One region of the Shewanella sp. S1-58-MNA-CIBAN-0166 genome, then DNA from elsewhere that is predicted to be linked to it. Evidence: predicted binding sites of a transcription regulator. Region 1 holds the regulator's gene; each other region holds the start of a gene.

The links. Region 1 encodes sigma-54, which starts transcription at its own class of promoters, with help from an activator protein. Its sites were predicted from a motif close to GTTGGCACGNNNNTNGNNT; they were not measured.
Region 2: a site for sigma-54 is predicted at 4,049-4,067, ahead of nirB (nitrite reductase large subunit NirB). Genes of this name have one in related genera too.
Region 3: a site for sigma-54 is predicted at 2,962-2,980, ahead of flgF (flagellar basal-body rod protein FlgF). Genes of this name have one in related genera too.

The regions. Positions count from the first base shown of each region.
Region 1 covers NZ_JBEOPN010000029.1:55,448-61,252, forward strand. Annotated here, with positions in the region: gene AAEY99_RS16530 (KpsF/GutQ family sugar-phosphate isomerase) at 1-569, shown strand, start outside; gene kdsC (3-deoxy-manno-octulosonate-8-phosphatase KdsC) at 572-1,138, shown strand; gene lptC (LPS export ABC transporter periplasmic protein LptC) at 1,135-1,695, shown strand; gene lptA (lipopolysaccharide transport periplasmic protein LptA) at 1,682-2,263, shown strand; gene lptB (LPS export ABC transporter ATP-binding protein) at 2,260-2,991, shown strand; gene AAEY99_RS16555 (RNA polymerase factor sigma-54) at 3,134-4,618, shown strand; gene hpf (ribosome hibernation promoting factor) at 4,644-4,931, shown strand; gene ptsN (PTS IIA-like nitrogen regulatory protein PtsN) at 4,934-5,377, shown strand; gene rapZ (RNase adapter RapZ) at 5,374-5,805, shown strand, end outside.
Region 2 covers NZ_JBEOPN010000016.1:43,263-49,067, forward strand. Annotated here, with positions in the region: gene AAEY99_RS11400 (NarK family nitrate/nitrite MFS transporter) at 1-929, opposite strand, end outside; gene nirD (nitrite reductase small subunit NirD) at 941-1,267, opposite strand; gene nirB (nitrite reductase large subunit NirB) at 1,264-3,867, opposite strand; gene AAEY99_RS11415 (ANTAR domain-containing response regulator) at 4,110-4,802, opposite strand; gene AAEY99_RS11420 (glycosyl transferase) at 4,790-5,805, opposite strand, start outside.
Region 3 covers NZ_JBEOPN010000018.1:5,236-11,040, forward strand. Annotated here, with positions in the region: gene AAEY99_RS12120 (flagellar basal body P-ring protein FlgI) at 1-677, opposite strand, end outside; gene flgH (flagellar basal body L-ring protein FlgH) at 688-1,362, opposite strand; gene flgG (flagellar basal-body rod protein FlgG) at 1,372-2,160, opposite strand; gene flgF (flagellar basal-body rod protein FlgF) at 2,172-2,915, opposite strand; gene flgE (flagellar hook protein FlgE) at 3,198-4,586, opposite strand; gene flgD (flagellar hook assembly protein FlgD) at 4,647-5,432, opposite strand; gene flgC (flagellar basal body rod protein FlgC) at 5,456-5,805, opposite strand, start outside.

The DNA.
Region 1 (5,805 bases):
CCAAAATCCATTTATGCATTCAAGTGCAAGAAGAAGCATGTCCATTAGGATTAGCACCCACTTCCAGCACCACTGCAACACTTGCTATGGGCGATGCATTAGCCATTGCTTTATTACAAGCAAAAGGTTTTACTCGTGATGACTTTGCCTTATCACACCCTGGTGGCTCTCTTGGAAGAAAATTACTTCTAAAAGTCGACGATGTCATGCATAAAGACGATGATTTACCGATCGTCAATGATGATATTTGTATTACTGAGGCACTTTATGAAATATCTAAAAAGGGCCTTGGCATGACGGCAGTAGTCGACCATGCCAATAAACTTGTGGGCATTTTTACCGATGGTGATTTACGCCGGGTTATCGATGCAGACGTGAATCTTCGAATCACTCCTATTGCCCAGGTTATGACCGAAAATTGTGTGACCTGCCCTGCGGGGATTTTAGCCGCACAAGCACTGCAAATCATGGATGAAAAGAGCATCAACGGACTGATTGTCGTTAATGAAAAACATCAACCGATCGGAGCATTAAACATGCTCGATATGGTTAAAGCTGGAGTCATTTAATCATGTCAGAATCAACCTCGTTTCACCAAGGATTTTACGGCCCTGTCAGCAATGATATTTGGCAACGAGCTCAAAAAATCAAACTGTTAATCTGTGATGTCGATGGAGTATTTTCAGATGGACGTATTTACCTCAGTAATGCAGGTGAAGAACTCAAAGCGTTCCACACTCGTGACGGTTATGGTGTGCGTTCTTTGCTTACCAGTGGTATCCATGTTGCCGTGATAACAGGACGTAAATCCAAGATTGTTGAAAACCGCATGACGGCATTAGGTGTAACACATATTTATCAAGGTATTGATAATAAATTTGAGCCTTTTGAGCAATTATTGTCGCTCTATAATGTGACTGCTGATGAAGTGGCTTACATTGGCGATGACATGGTAGACCTACCAGTAATGAAAGCCGTAGGACTAGCCGTTTGTGTCGGTGATGGTCATCCGTTTGTCAAACAACAGTGCCATATGACAACCACCCTCAATGGTGGCCACGGCGCACTGCGTGAACTCACCGATTTATTACTATTAAGCCAAGATAAATTTGCCAGTGCTCATGGTATGAGTATATGAGTAGAGTCACGCTAGGTATTATTGCTTTTTTTGGGCTTGCTTTTATATTGTACTGGCAAGCACAAGTAAAACGCAGTGAAATGGATGCGGTACAAATACGCGGTATTGAGCGCCCAGATTTTGTTGCAGATAACCTACGCACTACAGAATTCAATCAACTAGGTTTCGTCGAAAGTCGAGTCAGCGCCGAACACATGGAGCATTACGCCTCAAGTGACATCACTCACTTTACCAAACCTATTTACCTCATTTACCCTGAAAACGGTAAAGCACAATGGCAATTAAGTGCAGACCGTGGGCAATTGAATAAAAATACCAGCAAAGTCACATTAGAAAATAATGTTATTATTGATGCCATTGATATAGAAGAACCCCTGCAGTCACTGAGTACCCAAGCTATTACGGTGGATTTAACCACTATGATAGGATCCTCACAAGAGATGGTGTACATCAAAGGTAAAGGGTTTATTATTCAAGGTTTAGGCCTACATGCTGACTTGAATTCGCAAAAATTATCGCTACTAAGCCAGGTAGAAGGAACATATGAGCCACATTAATCGTCTCCACACTCGCGCCAATGTTATGTTATTAAGTAGCATACTTTGTATATTGAGTTTGCCTGCCATAGCGAAACAAGGGGATCTGAAACAAGAATTGAAAATCGCTTCAGTCAGTCAGTCTGCCGACATTAAGAATAATCAAATTGTTTTTAATGGTCCGGTAACGATTGTCCAAGGCACGATTAATATCAATGCAGATCAGTTACGGGCGTTTACCCCTGAAAACACCACCAGTAAGAGATTAATTGCTACTGGCACCCCGGCTACATTTTCACAAGAATTAGATGACGGTAAAATTGGTACCGCAAGTGCTAACGAAATTAGCTATGACCTTGCCACCACTACACTCACATTGACTGGCAACGCCAAACTTGATCAATCAGGTAGCCAGGTTACCGGTAATAAAATCAAGTACAACATCAGTGCTCAAGAGCTGATTGCCGAAAGTACTGGTACAGGGCAAGATCGGGTAATCACCATCATTCAACCAGAGAATTTCCAAGACGAGTCGGCGCCAAAGCAAAAACTCCCTGAAATTCCTGTTAACAAGCAGATCAAACCATGACCCAAATTACCTTAACCGCTGAAAATCTAGCTAAAAGCTATAAAGCTCGTCAAGTTGTTAAAGATGTGAGTTTAACGGTTAAAACAGGCCAAATTGTCGGTCTTTTAGGCCCCAATGGTGCAGGCAAAACCACCACCTTTTATATGGTTGTCGGCTTAGTAAAAAGCGATAAAGGCCGAATATTGATTGACGATGACGACCTTACTGCCGATCCAATGCATTTGCGCGCCCGCAAAGGTATAGGTTACTTACCACAAGAAGCCAGTATTTTCCGCAAGCTTACCGTTTACGACAACATAATGGCCGTACTACAAACTCGCAAGGAGCTCAGCACAGACCAACGTATTGAGCAACTTGAGCATCTACTCGAAGAGTTCCACATTACTCACATACGCGACAGCCAAGGTATGTCGTTATCGGGTGGCGAACGTCGTCGAGTTGAAATTGCGCGCGCTTTAGCTGCTAATCCAAAATTTATTTTGCTTGATGAGCCCTTTGCTGGTGTTGATCCTATTTCGGTCATCGACATTAAAAAAATCATCCAACAACTTAAAAATCGCGGTTTAGGGGTATTAATTACCGACCATAACGTACGTGAAACGCTAGACGTTTGTGAGCGAGCCTATATCGTCAGCCAGGGTAATTTAATTGCCGAAGGCACACCTGATGAGATATTAAGTAATCAACAAGTTCGAGCTGTGTACTTAGGTGAACAATTCAAGCTATAGTTACTTTACTGGCCTTTTAGTCTAGCTAACTCATTTCATTGAACGATACCTAAACAACGTTAAATGTCATTGATGTTTATGGCAATCCATTACAGTTCGAGATTGTCATTTTTATGGAAAATCATCTAGGGATAAGCGGTAAATGAAAGCGTCACTCCAACTTAAAATGGGTCAACACTTAACCATGACCCCACAATTGCAGCAAGCCATTCGCTTACTGCAATTATCGTCATTGGAGCTACAGCAGGAAATCCAACAAGCATTAGATTCAAATCCATTGCTTGAAATAGAAGATGAGTTTTCTGAAGCAAAAGACTCCTTAAAAGAAAACCGCGACCAAGCGGATACAGACTTTAGTGACAACAGTATTGTTAATGTCGAAAAAGACACTTCCACCGTCGACATAACAGAATCCATGACCAAAGAAACCATGGATGATTTAGCCATGGATACCACATGGGATGAAGTATACACAGCCTCACCTATGTCAGGTTCGGGCAGTGCAAGCATGCGCGATGACGACATGCCCTTTCAAGGTGAAACCACCGAAGGTTTGTACGAACACTTAGAATGGCAAAAAAATCTCACTCCATTTTCAGACACCGATCTCGCCATTGCCACCGCCATTATTGATGCCATTGATGAACGCGGTTATTTAACCCAAAGTACCGAAGATATTCTCGAAGCCATGGGTGATGAAAATGTGGAACTCGATGAGGTTGAAGCGGTATTAAAACGCGTTCAACACTTTGACCCTGTGGGTGTTGCTGCACGTGATTTAAGTGAATGCCTATTTATTCAATTAGCGCAATACTCTAACGACACACCCCATATCGATAATGCCCGTTTGTTAATTAAAGGCTATTTAGAGTTAATTGCTGGCCGTGATTTCAGATTATTGATGCGTAAAACAAAACTAAAAGAAAATGAGTTACGTGACGCAATCACTTTAATCCAGACACTCAATCCTCGTCCGGGCTTATTAATTACCCCCATGGATGATGAATACGTGATTCCCGATGTCACAGTATTAAAGAAAAATGGCCGTTGGGTAGTAGAGTTAAACCCAGACAACATGCCTAAAATTGGTGTTAATCAACAATACGCGGCCATGGCTAGAGGCAGTAAAAACCCGTCGGATAGTCAATTTATTCGAGGCCATCTGCAAGAGGCTAAATGGTTTATTAAAAGTATTGAAAGCCGTAATGATACTTTACTTAAAGTGGCAAATTGCATTGTGCAATTTCAGCAAGGCTTTTTTGAATATGGCGAAGAAGCCATGAAGCCTATGGTGCTCAATGATATCGCTGAAGCCGTAGAAATGCATGAATCGACCATTTCACGAGTCACCACACAAAAATATATGCACACCCCTCGAGGATTATTTGAACTAAAATACTTCTTCTCTAGCCATGTCAGTACTGACGATGGCGGGGAATGCTCATCAACGGCCATTCGTGCTTTTATCAAAAAGCTGGTTGCCGCAGAAAACCAGAAAAAACCACTGAGTGACAGTAAAATGGCTCAGCTTCTGGCAGAACAGGGCATAAACGTTGCTCGTCGTACGATAGCAAAATACCGTGAAGCAATGATGATCCCGCCCTCAAACCAACGTAAGAGTTTATAACCTACTAGGCAATGGAGGATTTTTTATGCAAATAAGTCTGACTGGACGTCATGTCGAAATAACAGAATCTTTACGTGAATACATCCACAGTAAATTTTCAAAGCTTGAACGACACTTCGATCAGATCCATAATGTACACGTTGTGCTCAATGTAGAAAAATTACAACAAAAAGCAGAAGCCAAAATCAACATTAATGGCGCAGAAATTTTTGCAATGTCAGAAAGTACTGATATGTATGCTGCAATAGACGCCCTGATCGATAAACTCGACCGTCAGGTAATTAAACACAAAGAGAAGAATACAAAACACTAACGATGGAACTTTGTACCATTCTGCAGCCGGAATGCACTACCTGTGCCACACCGGGCAGTAAGAAAAAAGTACTGGAACTCATCAGCAATTTAGTCGCTGCCCAGTACCCAACCCTGTCTTCGCAAGAGGTTTTTGAAAGCCTGTTAGCGAGAGAGAAAATGGGTAGCACAGGTATAGGAAATGGCATTGCGATACCTCATGGTAGATTAACGACCATCGATCACCCTATCGCGATATTTATTAAATGTGAAGAAGCCATTGCCTTTGATGCAATCGATAAGCAACCCGTGGATCTTTTATTTGCTTTGTTAGTCCCTGCAGACCAGTGCCAACAACATTTAGGCACGTTATCGAGCATGGCCCAAAAGTTAAGCGATAAGCAAATATTGAAACAGCTTCGTAAAACTCACGACGCAACAGAACTTTATCAGGTTATTACTGCATGAAACTAGTTATAGTATCGGGACGTTCAGGCTCAGGGAAATCCGTTGCCCTGAGAGTATTAGAAGACCTAGGATATTATTGTGTTGATAATTTGCCTTTACCACTCATTGGCACATTATTAGCCCAGCTTAAAGGCAGTAATGATTTGGTTGCGATTAGCGTTGATGTTCGTAACATTGCAGAACAAGGTAAAGTGCTTCAAGACCAATTGGCACTACTTCAAAATGACACTGAAATTATCAGTTTCTTTTTAAATTCCAATGACAAAGTATTGCTTAAACGTTACAGCGAAACACGTCGATTACACCCGTTATCTAAAAATCATATTTCACTGCAAGAAGCGATAAAACTAGAAGGCCGTTTACTTGAGCCTATCGCAAAAATTGTTGATCACTATATCGACACTTCTGCGCTAAATATCTACGAATTA
Region 2 (5,805 bases), on a different contig from region 1:
AGCTCAGAGCCAAATGTAGTGAAATACAGCACATTCAATACAGCAACTTGCTTAAATTGATAGCGTTCAAACTCAGGTACTTCCATTGAAAACAAATGTTTATTCACTTGGTATGTTTGGTAAAAATCGAACAAGAACACCACCACCAACCCAAGATAAATAAGGTAGGTTGCATCTTGAGTAAACATACTCACACCTGCTGGAGACAGTTTCCAACCTAACAGCGCTAGCGTGGCATACATTGGCACCTTCATAATGATCAGTAACACATAGTCACTTTTACTGGTCACTTCTAAGCCGCCGCCCTTTTTGGGCTTAAAGTAAGTCGAACCTTTTGGGGTATCGGTCACATTGAAGTAATAAACAAATGCAAACAACAAACTCATTAAGCCGGTAATGCCAATGGCATAGCGCCATCCGTCTGGGCCACCAAAAGCAAGTGCAACAGCAGGTAACGTAAAGGCTGCTGCAGCTGAACCAAAGTTACCCCATCCGCCATAAATGCCTTCTGCTGTACCTAACTCTTTTGCCGGAAACCATTCACTCACCATACGGATACCAACCACAAAACCAGCACCAATAAAGCCAATCAGAAATCGGGCTAAGGCTAACTGCTCAAAAGTGTCGGCTACCGCAAACATAAAACAAGGGATTGAACAGATACCCAATAAGGCAGAATAGGTGATCCTTGGACCATATTTGTCGGTTACCATACCAATGATAATCCGCGCCGGGATTGTTAATGCCACATTGAGGATCAACAAGGTCTTAATTTGTGATTTAGTCAGCCCTAAACTGTCGGCGATCACGCTAACAAGTGGCGCTGCGTTAAACCACACAACAAAGGTGATAAAAAACGCCATCCAACTTAAATGCATGATTTTCATCTTGCCGTGGAAACAGAAAATATTAAATTTTTCAGCACTCATATTGCACCCCTTTATGACTGAGCCAAGACAAAAACATTGCCTTGTTCAGTTTTAATTTCGAATGGTTTAACCACTAAATCAACATTTTCAATACAACGTCCGCTATCCAAGCGGTAATGTTGTTTATAAAGCGGCGAAGCAACACAAAGCTCACCATCGATTTCACAAATAAGTCCTCGGGACAATAAACTCACACCACTGGCAGGATCTACATTATCAAGGGCAAATAAACCGTCATCCCCTAAATTGAAAATGGCAACCGCACGTCCTGCTACCCAAGCCGCTATTCCGGTGCCTTTTGGCATGCTTGCTTCGCTACACACATTGACCCAAATCATGCTAATTCCTCCACAGCGAGTTGTGCTGCATCGTCTGTAATATCGTTAATAGCTATCGTTCCTGCCCCTGCGTCTTTAACACTCGGGAAACGTTGCTCACGAATTCGTTGGTAAGCACTGGTATCTGCTTCTGGCGCATCATTTGGATTAACAAACTCATTAAAGCGCGCCAAAAAGGCCGGTTGTTCAAGGCTGGTTTTCCACTCACATTGGTATGTCGCGGCAATATGGTCCATCTGCTGCTCTAAGGTCGAGTTAATCCCCAATGCATCGTCAATAACGACTGATTTTAAATACGCTAGACCACCTTCTAATGAATCCATCCAAGTCGAGGTTCGTTGTAATTTGTCTGCAGTTTTGACATAGAACATCAAAATGCGATCGATATATTTATAGAGATCTTCAGTGGATAAATCAGTGGCAAACAAATCACCATGACGGGGGCGCATACCGCCATTGCCAGCAACATACAAGTTCCAACCTTTGTCGGTTGCGATAATGCCAATATCTTTGCTTTGTGCTTCAGCACATTCACGAGTACATCCAGACACAGCAAATTTTAATTTATGTGGACTGCGTAAGCCCTTGTAACGGTTTTCTAAATCAATCGCGAAACCAACGGCGTCTTGCACCCCGTAACGACACCAAGTGCTGCCAACACAGGATTTTACCGTGCGCAATGATTTACCGTAGGCATGGCCTGTTTCAAAACCAGCATCAATGAGTTTTTTCCAAATTTCGGGTAGCTGCGATAACGTTGCGCCAAACATATCAATACGTTGGCCACCGGTTATTTTGGTATAGAGGTCATATTCTTGGGCAATTTGGCCCATGGCTATCAGCTTAGTTGGGGTAATTTCACCACCAGCGACTCGCGGCACAATAGAGTAAGTGCCGTTTTTTTGGATGTTGCCTAAGTAAGCATCATTGGTGTCTTGCAGTTGCACATGACTGCTATCTTGATTCAACACATATTGGTTTTGTAAGCTAGCAAATATGGACGCGGCGGCAGGTTTACAAATATCACAGCCATATGTATGACCACTAGCTGAAGGTTTTCCATGCTGAGTGATTAAGGTATTAAAATCATTAATGCCTTCGACTTGGCATAAGTGATACAAGGCTTGTCGGTCATGATCAAAATGGGCGCAAATTCCGGCATTAAAATCGAGTCCTGCAGCTTGTAAGGTTTGATCAATAATTTTTTGAACTAACGGCGCACAACCACCACAACCCGATGCCGCACGAGTACATGCTTTAATCTCAGCTATTTTATGGTTGCCGGCGGTCACGGCCTCAACAATGTCGCCCTTGGTTACTTGATGACAAGAACACACTATAGAAGTGTCTTTTAAATCGGCTTCGTTTTCTGCACCGGCTAGCAATAACTCAACTGCGGAACCTTCAATCTCGTCTTGAGACAAATAGCTATCGAGCAAGCGGCTGTAATCGCTGTTATCACCAATCAGCACTGCACCTTTTAAAAATTTACCGGTTTCGTCTAACCATAATTTTTTATAAATACCCGCTTGGTTATCAGATAACTCAACAAACTGTGCGTTATCAAAACCACGGCTAGCACCAATAGCGGCCACATCAACACCCAATAATTTAAGTTTGGTACTCATGTCTGCGCCGGTAAATGACTGCGACACGCTATTAGATGTTAATGAAGCAATATGCGAAGCGACCACTCGGGCCATTTGGTAACCAGGTGCAACTAAACCAAATATTTTTTGTTGCCATAACGCACACTCACCGATGGCATAAACATCGGGCGCTGAGGTTAAACAGTAATCGTCAATTTCAATGCCGCCACGTTCACCGATACAGATATTTGAAACTCGAGCTAATGAATCTTGTGGACGAATACCGGCAGAAAACACAATCATGTCAGTTTCAAGATAAGACTCATCATTAAAGGTCATTCGGTGCATTGCCGTTTCACCGTCAATAATCGCAGTGGTGGCTTTTGAAGTATGTACACTCACGCCGAGCTGTTCAATTTTACTGCACAGTAATTCACCCGCTTTATCATTTAGCTGAACGGGCATCAATTGTGGTGCAAACTCAACAACGTGTGTTTTTACCCCGAGCTGCATCATGGCATTGGCGGCTTCTAAACCTAATAGTCCACCACCAACAACCACCCCAACTTGACTGTTTTGAGCTGCGGCCTGAATCGATTCAAGATCTTCAATGGTGCGATACACTAAGCATTGAGCACGATCGTTACCTTGTATCGGTGGCACAAATGGAAATGATCCCGTTGCAAGCACTAAGCGGGTATAAGAATAATGATCACCTTGCGCGCTAGTCACCGTTTTGGCGGCAATATCAATTGCCGTAATAGGTGTGTTTAAGTGAAGCGTAATGCCCCAATCTTGATAATCTTGCGCGCTGGTTAACATCAGTGGATCGGCGCTACCGGTCTCGAAATATTTTGACAGCTGCACTCGGTCATAAGCTGGACGCGGCTCTTCACCAAACACGTGCACATCAAACGTTTTATTGAGACCTAAACTGCACACTTGCTCAATAAAATGATGACCAACCATGCCATTACCAACGACCACTAACTTGGGTTTTGAGACTGCCATATCCAACTCCTTCATGCCTTGGACCGTAAAAAGCAAAATGGCGCCAACTCCGCTTAAGGAGTTGGCGCCATTGCCTGTTGAGATCCAAATTTTTAAAATAAATTGTTGAGGTAAACGACCCCGTTAATTGCTGCCATTCACACTATCGTCAATCTGATACTTTATTCATTATATGTATTGTTTGCAGGCTCTATGCCAACTACAAAAAAGACTTAAACTATTGATTTATTAGCCTTAAAAAATCAACAGCCTTTACTAAATGCTCTACTGTTGTCCATCTTGGTCACAACCGCACCAAAGTGAGGCGCACCATCGTTGTTCACTGCGGTGTTTAGTGATTTTGACTTACCATGATGCTGAGTCACAATAGCAATAATTTGCGCTGACATTTGAGCTAATGACAAACCTTTTTGCATCGCTTGTTGTTGAATAATCTGGTGCGCTTTGGTTTCATCGAACCCTTGCTGCATAACGATAAGCTTGGCCTGACTAAGTAGTTTTATACTGCGGATTTCATCATCCAGTTTCTTAAATTCGGCGAGTGTTTTACTCGCAGCATTAAAACGTGCTTGGGCCAAACTAATGACACTGGTTAAACGATTAACACTTAACATCTCAGGAATAAAAGTGATGCGACCGCAATCAAGTAACTCGGTTAATGCTGTCTGCTGCCATGTTTTGGCATTGACAACTATCACCATTGGCTTACTGGTTAATGTACGCTGAATAAGTCCTTGGATTTGAGCGTGCAATGTATCGGTTAATATCAACAAGGTATCAAATGTTTGTTGATGTAATCGTTGCTCAATTTGGCTCACAGAAGTTAACACCGTGACATGTCCAAACGCTGCCAAACAAGCTTGGTACTTTACAACTTCACAATCGACCACTGGCACAGCTGAAAAACTCAGGTCACAAAAAATTAAACTGCGCATAACCACTCCTCGTTCAGCCATTTGGCTAATGGATTGTTTGTTGAACTGAAGCGGTTTGCCCAACATTGTTGACTCAAGTAAACGGCTTGCTCCGCTGCCATAATCTTCTGTGAATTTGATTTTTGTGAAATGGATTCTGGTGAAATTGATTCCTGTGGAATAATCGCTGTATTTAATTTGTGGTTAAGTAATAACAATACTGCAGCCAACGTTGCCGTCATACTGCTAAGCGCCTGCTCAATCATGGTGCGCGACATTAATGATGTCAGCGCATCAGCAGAAAAAGGCTCTTTTTCGCGCCATAACAGCGCAAGAATGTCGCTAGATAATTCAGCTTGACCCACTTTTGCACCAGAAAAGCCTTCTAATAACGTAGGGATAGATAAGCTCGATACCGCTATATTATCTGTCTGTCCGTTGACGACAGTTATCGTGGTAGCCACTCTTGGATTACACTCGGTTTCACCTTGTAAGCCTTTAAAAATAGCCACACTGCCGGCGTGATATTCGCTTTTCTCAAATAAAATTTCGCATATTCCTTGGTGTACCGTATCTAACCCAGGGTGAAAATAACTGCGAAGGCTTATAGGTGCATTAGTTGGGTTCATGCAACGCGCTGCGGTTTGAATCAAACTGCGTAGACCTAATTCTTGATGTAATTGACGACACTCATCTAACACTGGTGCTAAGTCACCCGCTCGAACATAAACAATATTATCTGACTGCAATACCACTTTGGCCATTTGTGATGATGTACAACACGCAATATTAAGTGATGCTAAACATGATTCAACATGACGGCGATGAGGTAACGCTTGGCTGTCACCGTGTAACATCACCCGAATACCTTGTTTCGCCAATAACTTAGCAACCAGTAAAAGCCAAGGTAACTGTTCGCGCTTGCCCGCATACACAGGCCAATCGATATCAACCTCAAGCGAATGCCAACCTTTATCGACAGTACGACGTAAACCGGCCACCATCCCTGCTATTTCTTCAGTCG
Region 3 (5,805 bases), on a different contig from region 1:
TGAATAGAAGTAGCGTCAATGGCCTTTGCCATGTCTGGACCCAGTAAATCGTTAATCGCATCTGCGGTGCGTTTAGCAGTCGAAAAATCAGAGCGACGTAAATTAAACGTAAGGTAATCACCGCTAGCAAATGGGCTAATAACGCTGCGCTCAACAATGGCACCACCTGGGATGCGGCCAACCGTAGGGGTATTTTGAATCACCAATGAGCCATCGAGCCCTTCGGCACTAAAACCACTGACAATTAAACTGCCCTGAGCAATGGCATACACATTGCCATCGACCCCTTTTAGGAAGGTTTGTAATAAAGTACCGCCACGTAAACTTTTTGCTTCGCCTAAACTGGACACGGTAATGTCAAGATTTTGACCCGGTTTAATAAAGGCAGGCATTTCGGCATGCACCGCAACGACAGCGACGTTCTTTGAATTAGGACGAACAGAGTCTGGTAAATTAATGCCGAAATTTTTGAGCATGGTTCTGAAGGTTTGTTCGGTATAACGGGTTTTCTCCCCAGTACCTGGCAAACCGACCACCAAGCCATAACCGATTAATTGGTTACTTCGCACCCCTTGAATACTGGCGATGTCTTTAATCCGTTCTGCATGTGCAGGTGCGGTTAGCATTATTATTGATGCGACTATCGATACAGCCGACGTAATCAGTTTAATTTTCATGCATTACTCCTTAAAAAGGCCACCAGTCACTCATAAAGAATGAACTCAGCCAACCGACTTTTTGGGAGTCAGCAAACGTACCGGTACCGCTATACTGAATACGAGCGTTAGCCACTCGAGTCGAATCGATTGTATTGTCTGGATTAATGTCTTCGCTGCGGATCATTCCGGTGACACGAATAAACTCATCACCGTTGTTAATAGAAATCCATTTTTCACCGCGGATCACCAAGTTGCCGTTACTGAGCACTTGGATGATATTGGCCGAAATACTGCCATCTAAACTGTTAGATTGATCGGCGTCAGACTCGCGCTTGGTATTCATGCTGTCGGAGTAACCCAAATCAATTGGGACACCACTGATGGAAATATTTTTACCGCCTGCATAAATGGGCTCTACACTTAAATCTGAGCCTTTTTTGATTTCGTTATTGGCACTTTTCGACGCTTGAGTGGACTCTTTTAAGGTCACGGTAATAATGTCGCCGACGCGATGCGCACGAATATCGGAATACAAGCTTGATGCTTGGCTATCAAGATAAATAGATCCCGTTGGCGCCACCTGCGTCGGAACGGTATCTGGGTATACCGGCGCATAAAATGGGTCATCAGCAATCGGTTTCTTGGCAGTAGAACTACAGCCAGCCAATAACACTACTGAGGCTAACGCAATGTATTTAATCATGTTAGCTCCTTAGAGATTCTGATTAATATAAGACAGCATCTGATCAACTGCTGAGATAACTTTAGAGTTCATCTCGTAAATACGTTGACCTTGAATAAGGTTGACCAACTCTTCTGTTACATTCACGTTAGACGTTTCTAGTGCTCCTTGGCGAATAGAACCTAAGCCGTCTTGCGACGCTGTACCTTGAATAGGTGTGCCACTTGCACCCGTTTCGGTATACAAGTTTTGTCCTAACGGGTCTAAACCTGCCGGATTAATAAAATCGGTCATGGTTAACTGGCCAATAACTTGACTGGCTGCGGTACCAGGGGTTTGCACTGACACTTCGCCCGATGCCGATACCGTAATACTGGTGGAATCATCCGGGATGGTAATTGGCGGTTGCACCACATAACCTGAACCCGGGGTTACAATCTGACCAGTATCATCTAAGCTGAACTGGCCATTACGCGTGTAGGCTGCTGTGCCATCTGGCATTTGCACTTCAAAAAAGCCCGAACCTTCAATCATTAAATCTAATGAGTTATCGGTAGTCAGCATGTTGCCTTGGGTAAACATTTTTTGGGTAGCAACAACTTTAGTACCCGCACCAATGTTTAAACCATTGGGTAACTTGCTGTTGTCTGAGCTAATGCCACCGGCTTGATTAACCGTTTGATAAAGTAAGTCTTCAAATACCGCACGACTTTTCTTAAATCCGACAGTACTGGCGTTGGCCACGTTATTTGAAATAACGGCAATATTAGTTTGCTGGGCATCGACACCGGTTTTACTTATCCATAACGCTGGATGCATAATAATTACTCCTAACTAATTCTCATCAAGGAAGTGGACGCCCGATCAATTTCTTCAGCGTTCTTCATCATTTTGACTTGCATTTCGTATTGACGTTGAATATCAATCATGGCGACCATTTCATGCACTGAGTTCACATTACTGCCTTCAACCGCGCCGCTTTCAACTTGAACGCCGGGGTCATTTGGTGCATTGCCACCCGCAGTTAAGCGAAACAAACCATCTTCACCGCGCATTAGGTTTTCGTTACCAGGATTAACTAATTTAATCCTCGCGACCTCTTCTATCACTTCCGCGGTTGCTCCTTGCGGACGTACTGAAATAATACCGTTGGCGGAAATTTCTATTTTCTCAACCGGAATGGGTAACACAATAGGACCCGAAGCTCCCATTACCGGGCGGTTACTGCTATTTAACAACAAACCTGTACTGTCAATTTTTAAACTGCCCGCACGGGTGTATCCTTCAGAACCATCTGCCGCTTGCACTGCAAGCCAGCCATCACCCTTAACCGCAATATCAAGGTCACGACCAGTGGTTTTAATCGGACCACCGTTAAAATTACTGCCTGGGCTTTCCATCATCGAAAACACCCGTGTAGGCAAGCCTTCACCAAATGCCTGCATTGAACGGGCTTGGACCATGTCAGCTTTAAATCCATCAGTATTGGCATTAGCAAGATTGTTCGCACTCACTGCTAGGGCATTCATCCCCTGCTTTGCGCCACTCATGGCAATATAAAGAAATTTGTCCATTTTTTGCTCCGTCAAACTTTCTGCAAAAATACTATATAAACAGAATAAGCAAGCATCATGCCAATGAGTTTTAAGTTGTGTTGTAAGGAGGTAACTACATGAATCGGTTAATCAATAAAATTAACGAATAACGCGTGAGTGTCAAAAAAGCATCTATCAACACTAGTGAGGTAATAACAAGGAGTAGCGAGGAGTAACAATAACAAGGATAAAGGCAAGGTGTTGCCGTAAACGGCAACACCTATTATCACGTAAACATAAATTGATAAGGTAAACGTAATCTTAGCGGATTTGTAATATGGTTTGATTTAAGGTGTTGTTGACTTCAAGCGTACGCGAGTTAGCCTGGAAGTTACGCTGAGCCGAGATTAAATCAACCAGCTCTGTGGTTAAATCAACGTTTGATTGCTCAAGCGCAGATGAACGAATACTACCAAATGTACCGCTATTGGCTTCTCCGGCTAATGCTGGGCCCGAATCGATACTGGCTTTCCAAGACGTATTACCCACTTGAGTCATACCTTGCTCGTTAGCAAAACGCACTAATGCCACACGTGATAACGGAACCGTTGAGCCATTACTGTAACTGGCGGTAATTAAACCATCTGAACCAATACCTACATTGGTTAATCGGCCCACGGTAATACCATCTTGAGTCAATTCAGTCACTTCAAATGGAGAAGCATATTGAGTCGGATTATTAAATTTTATCGTAAGGGTTTGAGCTCCATCGGCGCCAGGACCTAAAGCACCCGCACCACCAGCACCTAGTGCTTCAGTGGTAATAGTACCAGGGCTACTGCCAGTATAAGCTCCAACTGAGTTAAATTTAAGCACAGCACCTGACCATGTGCCAACACCACTAGGGTTGGCAGCTGATGCGGTACCAGCTACATCACCAGCACCACCACCGGCACCATCTCCATCACTATCGGTATTATAAGTCCCTGCGCCACTTGCTACATCCACAGGGTCACCATCAACTGCATAAAATGCCACCCAATTACTTTCGCCTGTATATGAACCGTTCGTTGGCTTAACAAAGTAGGTGGTCATAATATGCGACTCACCTAAGGAATCATAAATCGTCACTGAGGTAGAATTATTAAATGTATCAGAATCAGCAGGATCAAAATTAGCTGGATCTAATGCTGTTTCACCAACATTAAGATTCATCTGCAAACCAACATTTCCGGTTTGTACTGGGCTACCCGCCGTGTCAGGGATCTTAATTGGTTGGGTTGTGGTTAAACTCACCGAGGTTGAGTTACCGTCTTCATCCACCGGGAAACCTTGTAAAAAATTCCCTGCTGAGTCAACCATATAATTGGCCGAATCAACTTTAAACGCACCCGCACGGGTATATGACTGATCTTGCGAACCTAATTCAGAAGAGGTAACAAAGAAGCCACCACCACTGATCGCCATATCCAATGAGTTACTGGTAAATTGCAAGCTACCTTGATGAAACTGCTGCGCAACTTGTGTAGTAGTTGTACCACCACCTACAGCCGTTTTACTGTTAGAAAAAATTGAATTGGCGTAAACGTCAGCAAATTCAGCTCGAGACTCTTTAAAACCAATAGTATTGACGTTAGCGATGTTATTCGCGGTTGTATTTAAATCTTTTTGCGCGGCAGCGATACCACTCAATGCGATGTTAAATGACATATTACACCTCTCACAATTAATTCATTTATGATGACAACTAACGGTTCGTTGTTAGCCGTACTATGTTTCAGATACTGCGAGTACGTCAGATAACTTAATTCCACCTACTCCACGCAAATTCAAAATTGCTCCTGTTGCTACAGTGCCTAATGACACACTGGTAACATGAGCATAAGTCGATACGGCTAAATCCTCCGACGTTCCATCGACTTTACCACTGGCCTTAATGGCATAATTACCCGCTTTAGCTGGGTTACCACTTTTATCTAGACCATCCCAAGTCACATCAACATTGCCGCCTTTACTGCCGTCGACATTAAAGCTCTTAATAAGCTGACCCGACTCGTCTTCAACCCTTACCGTAATCGTTTCAATTGCTGATGGTGTACTGATCACCCCTTTTATCTCAGAGCTTTCAGTAGAGATAGCGCCGGTATCAGAAGGAATGAGCACTTTGCGGCCAACCAAGCCAGAAGCTTGTAACGCCTGGCTAGAACTCATCACAGTATTAAGGTTAAGGATTTCATCATTAAGATTTGAAATACCATCGACTGTAGAAAACGATGCCATTTGGGCAATCATTTGATCGTTATCAACCGGTTTAAAAGGATCTTGCATCGACAGTTGCTGACTGAGTAAAGCAAAGAAATCCTCTTGCTTTAGCATTTGATCGCTTGATTCAGGGATAGCACTTTCTTCAGGTAGACGGATGCTATCTAGAAACACATTACCCGTAGTCGTGCTGGTCGTATTTGTCTGTACAGAACTTTTCGTTGTAGCGCTAGTATTAGATGCACTACTGGATTGTTGCGGTAAAGACTGACTGTAAGAATTAACGAGGCTCATTGTTACCTCCTTGAATAATCATACTATTTACCCATCCTTAATGTCTGTTGCAACATAGACTTTGTTGCATCAGCCACCTGAACGTTCATTTGATAAGAACGCGATGCAGAAATCATATCCGCCATTTCTTCCATCACATTGACATTAGGTTTATAAATAAAACCATCACCATCCGCCATGGGATGGTCTGGCGAGTATTCTTTTAATAATGGCTTATTACTTTCGACAATGCCTTTAACGGTTACGCCAGGCGAACTGTTTTGCTGGCTATTGGCTTTTAGCATTTCGGCTTCAAAAACAGGATGACGCGCGCGATAGGTTTTATCGACACTGCTAGACACAGAATCAGCATTGGCAATATTACTGGCGGTGG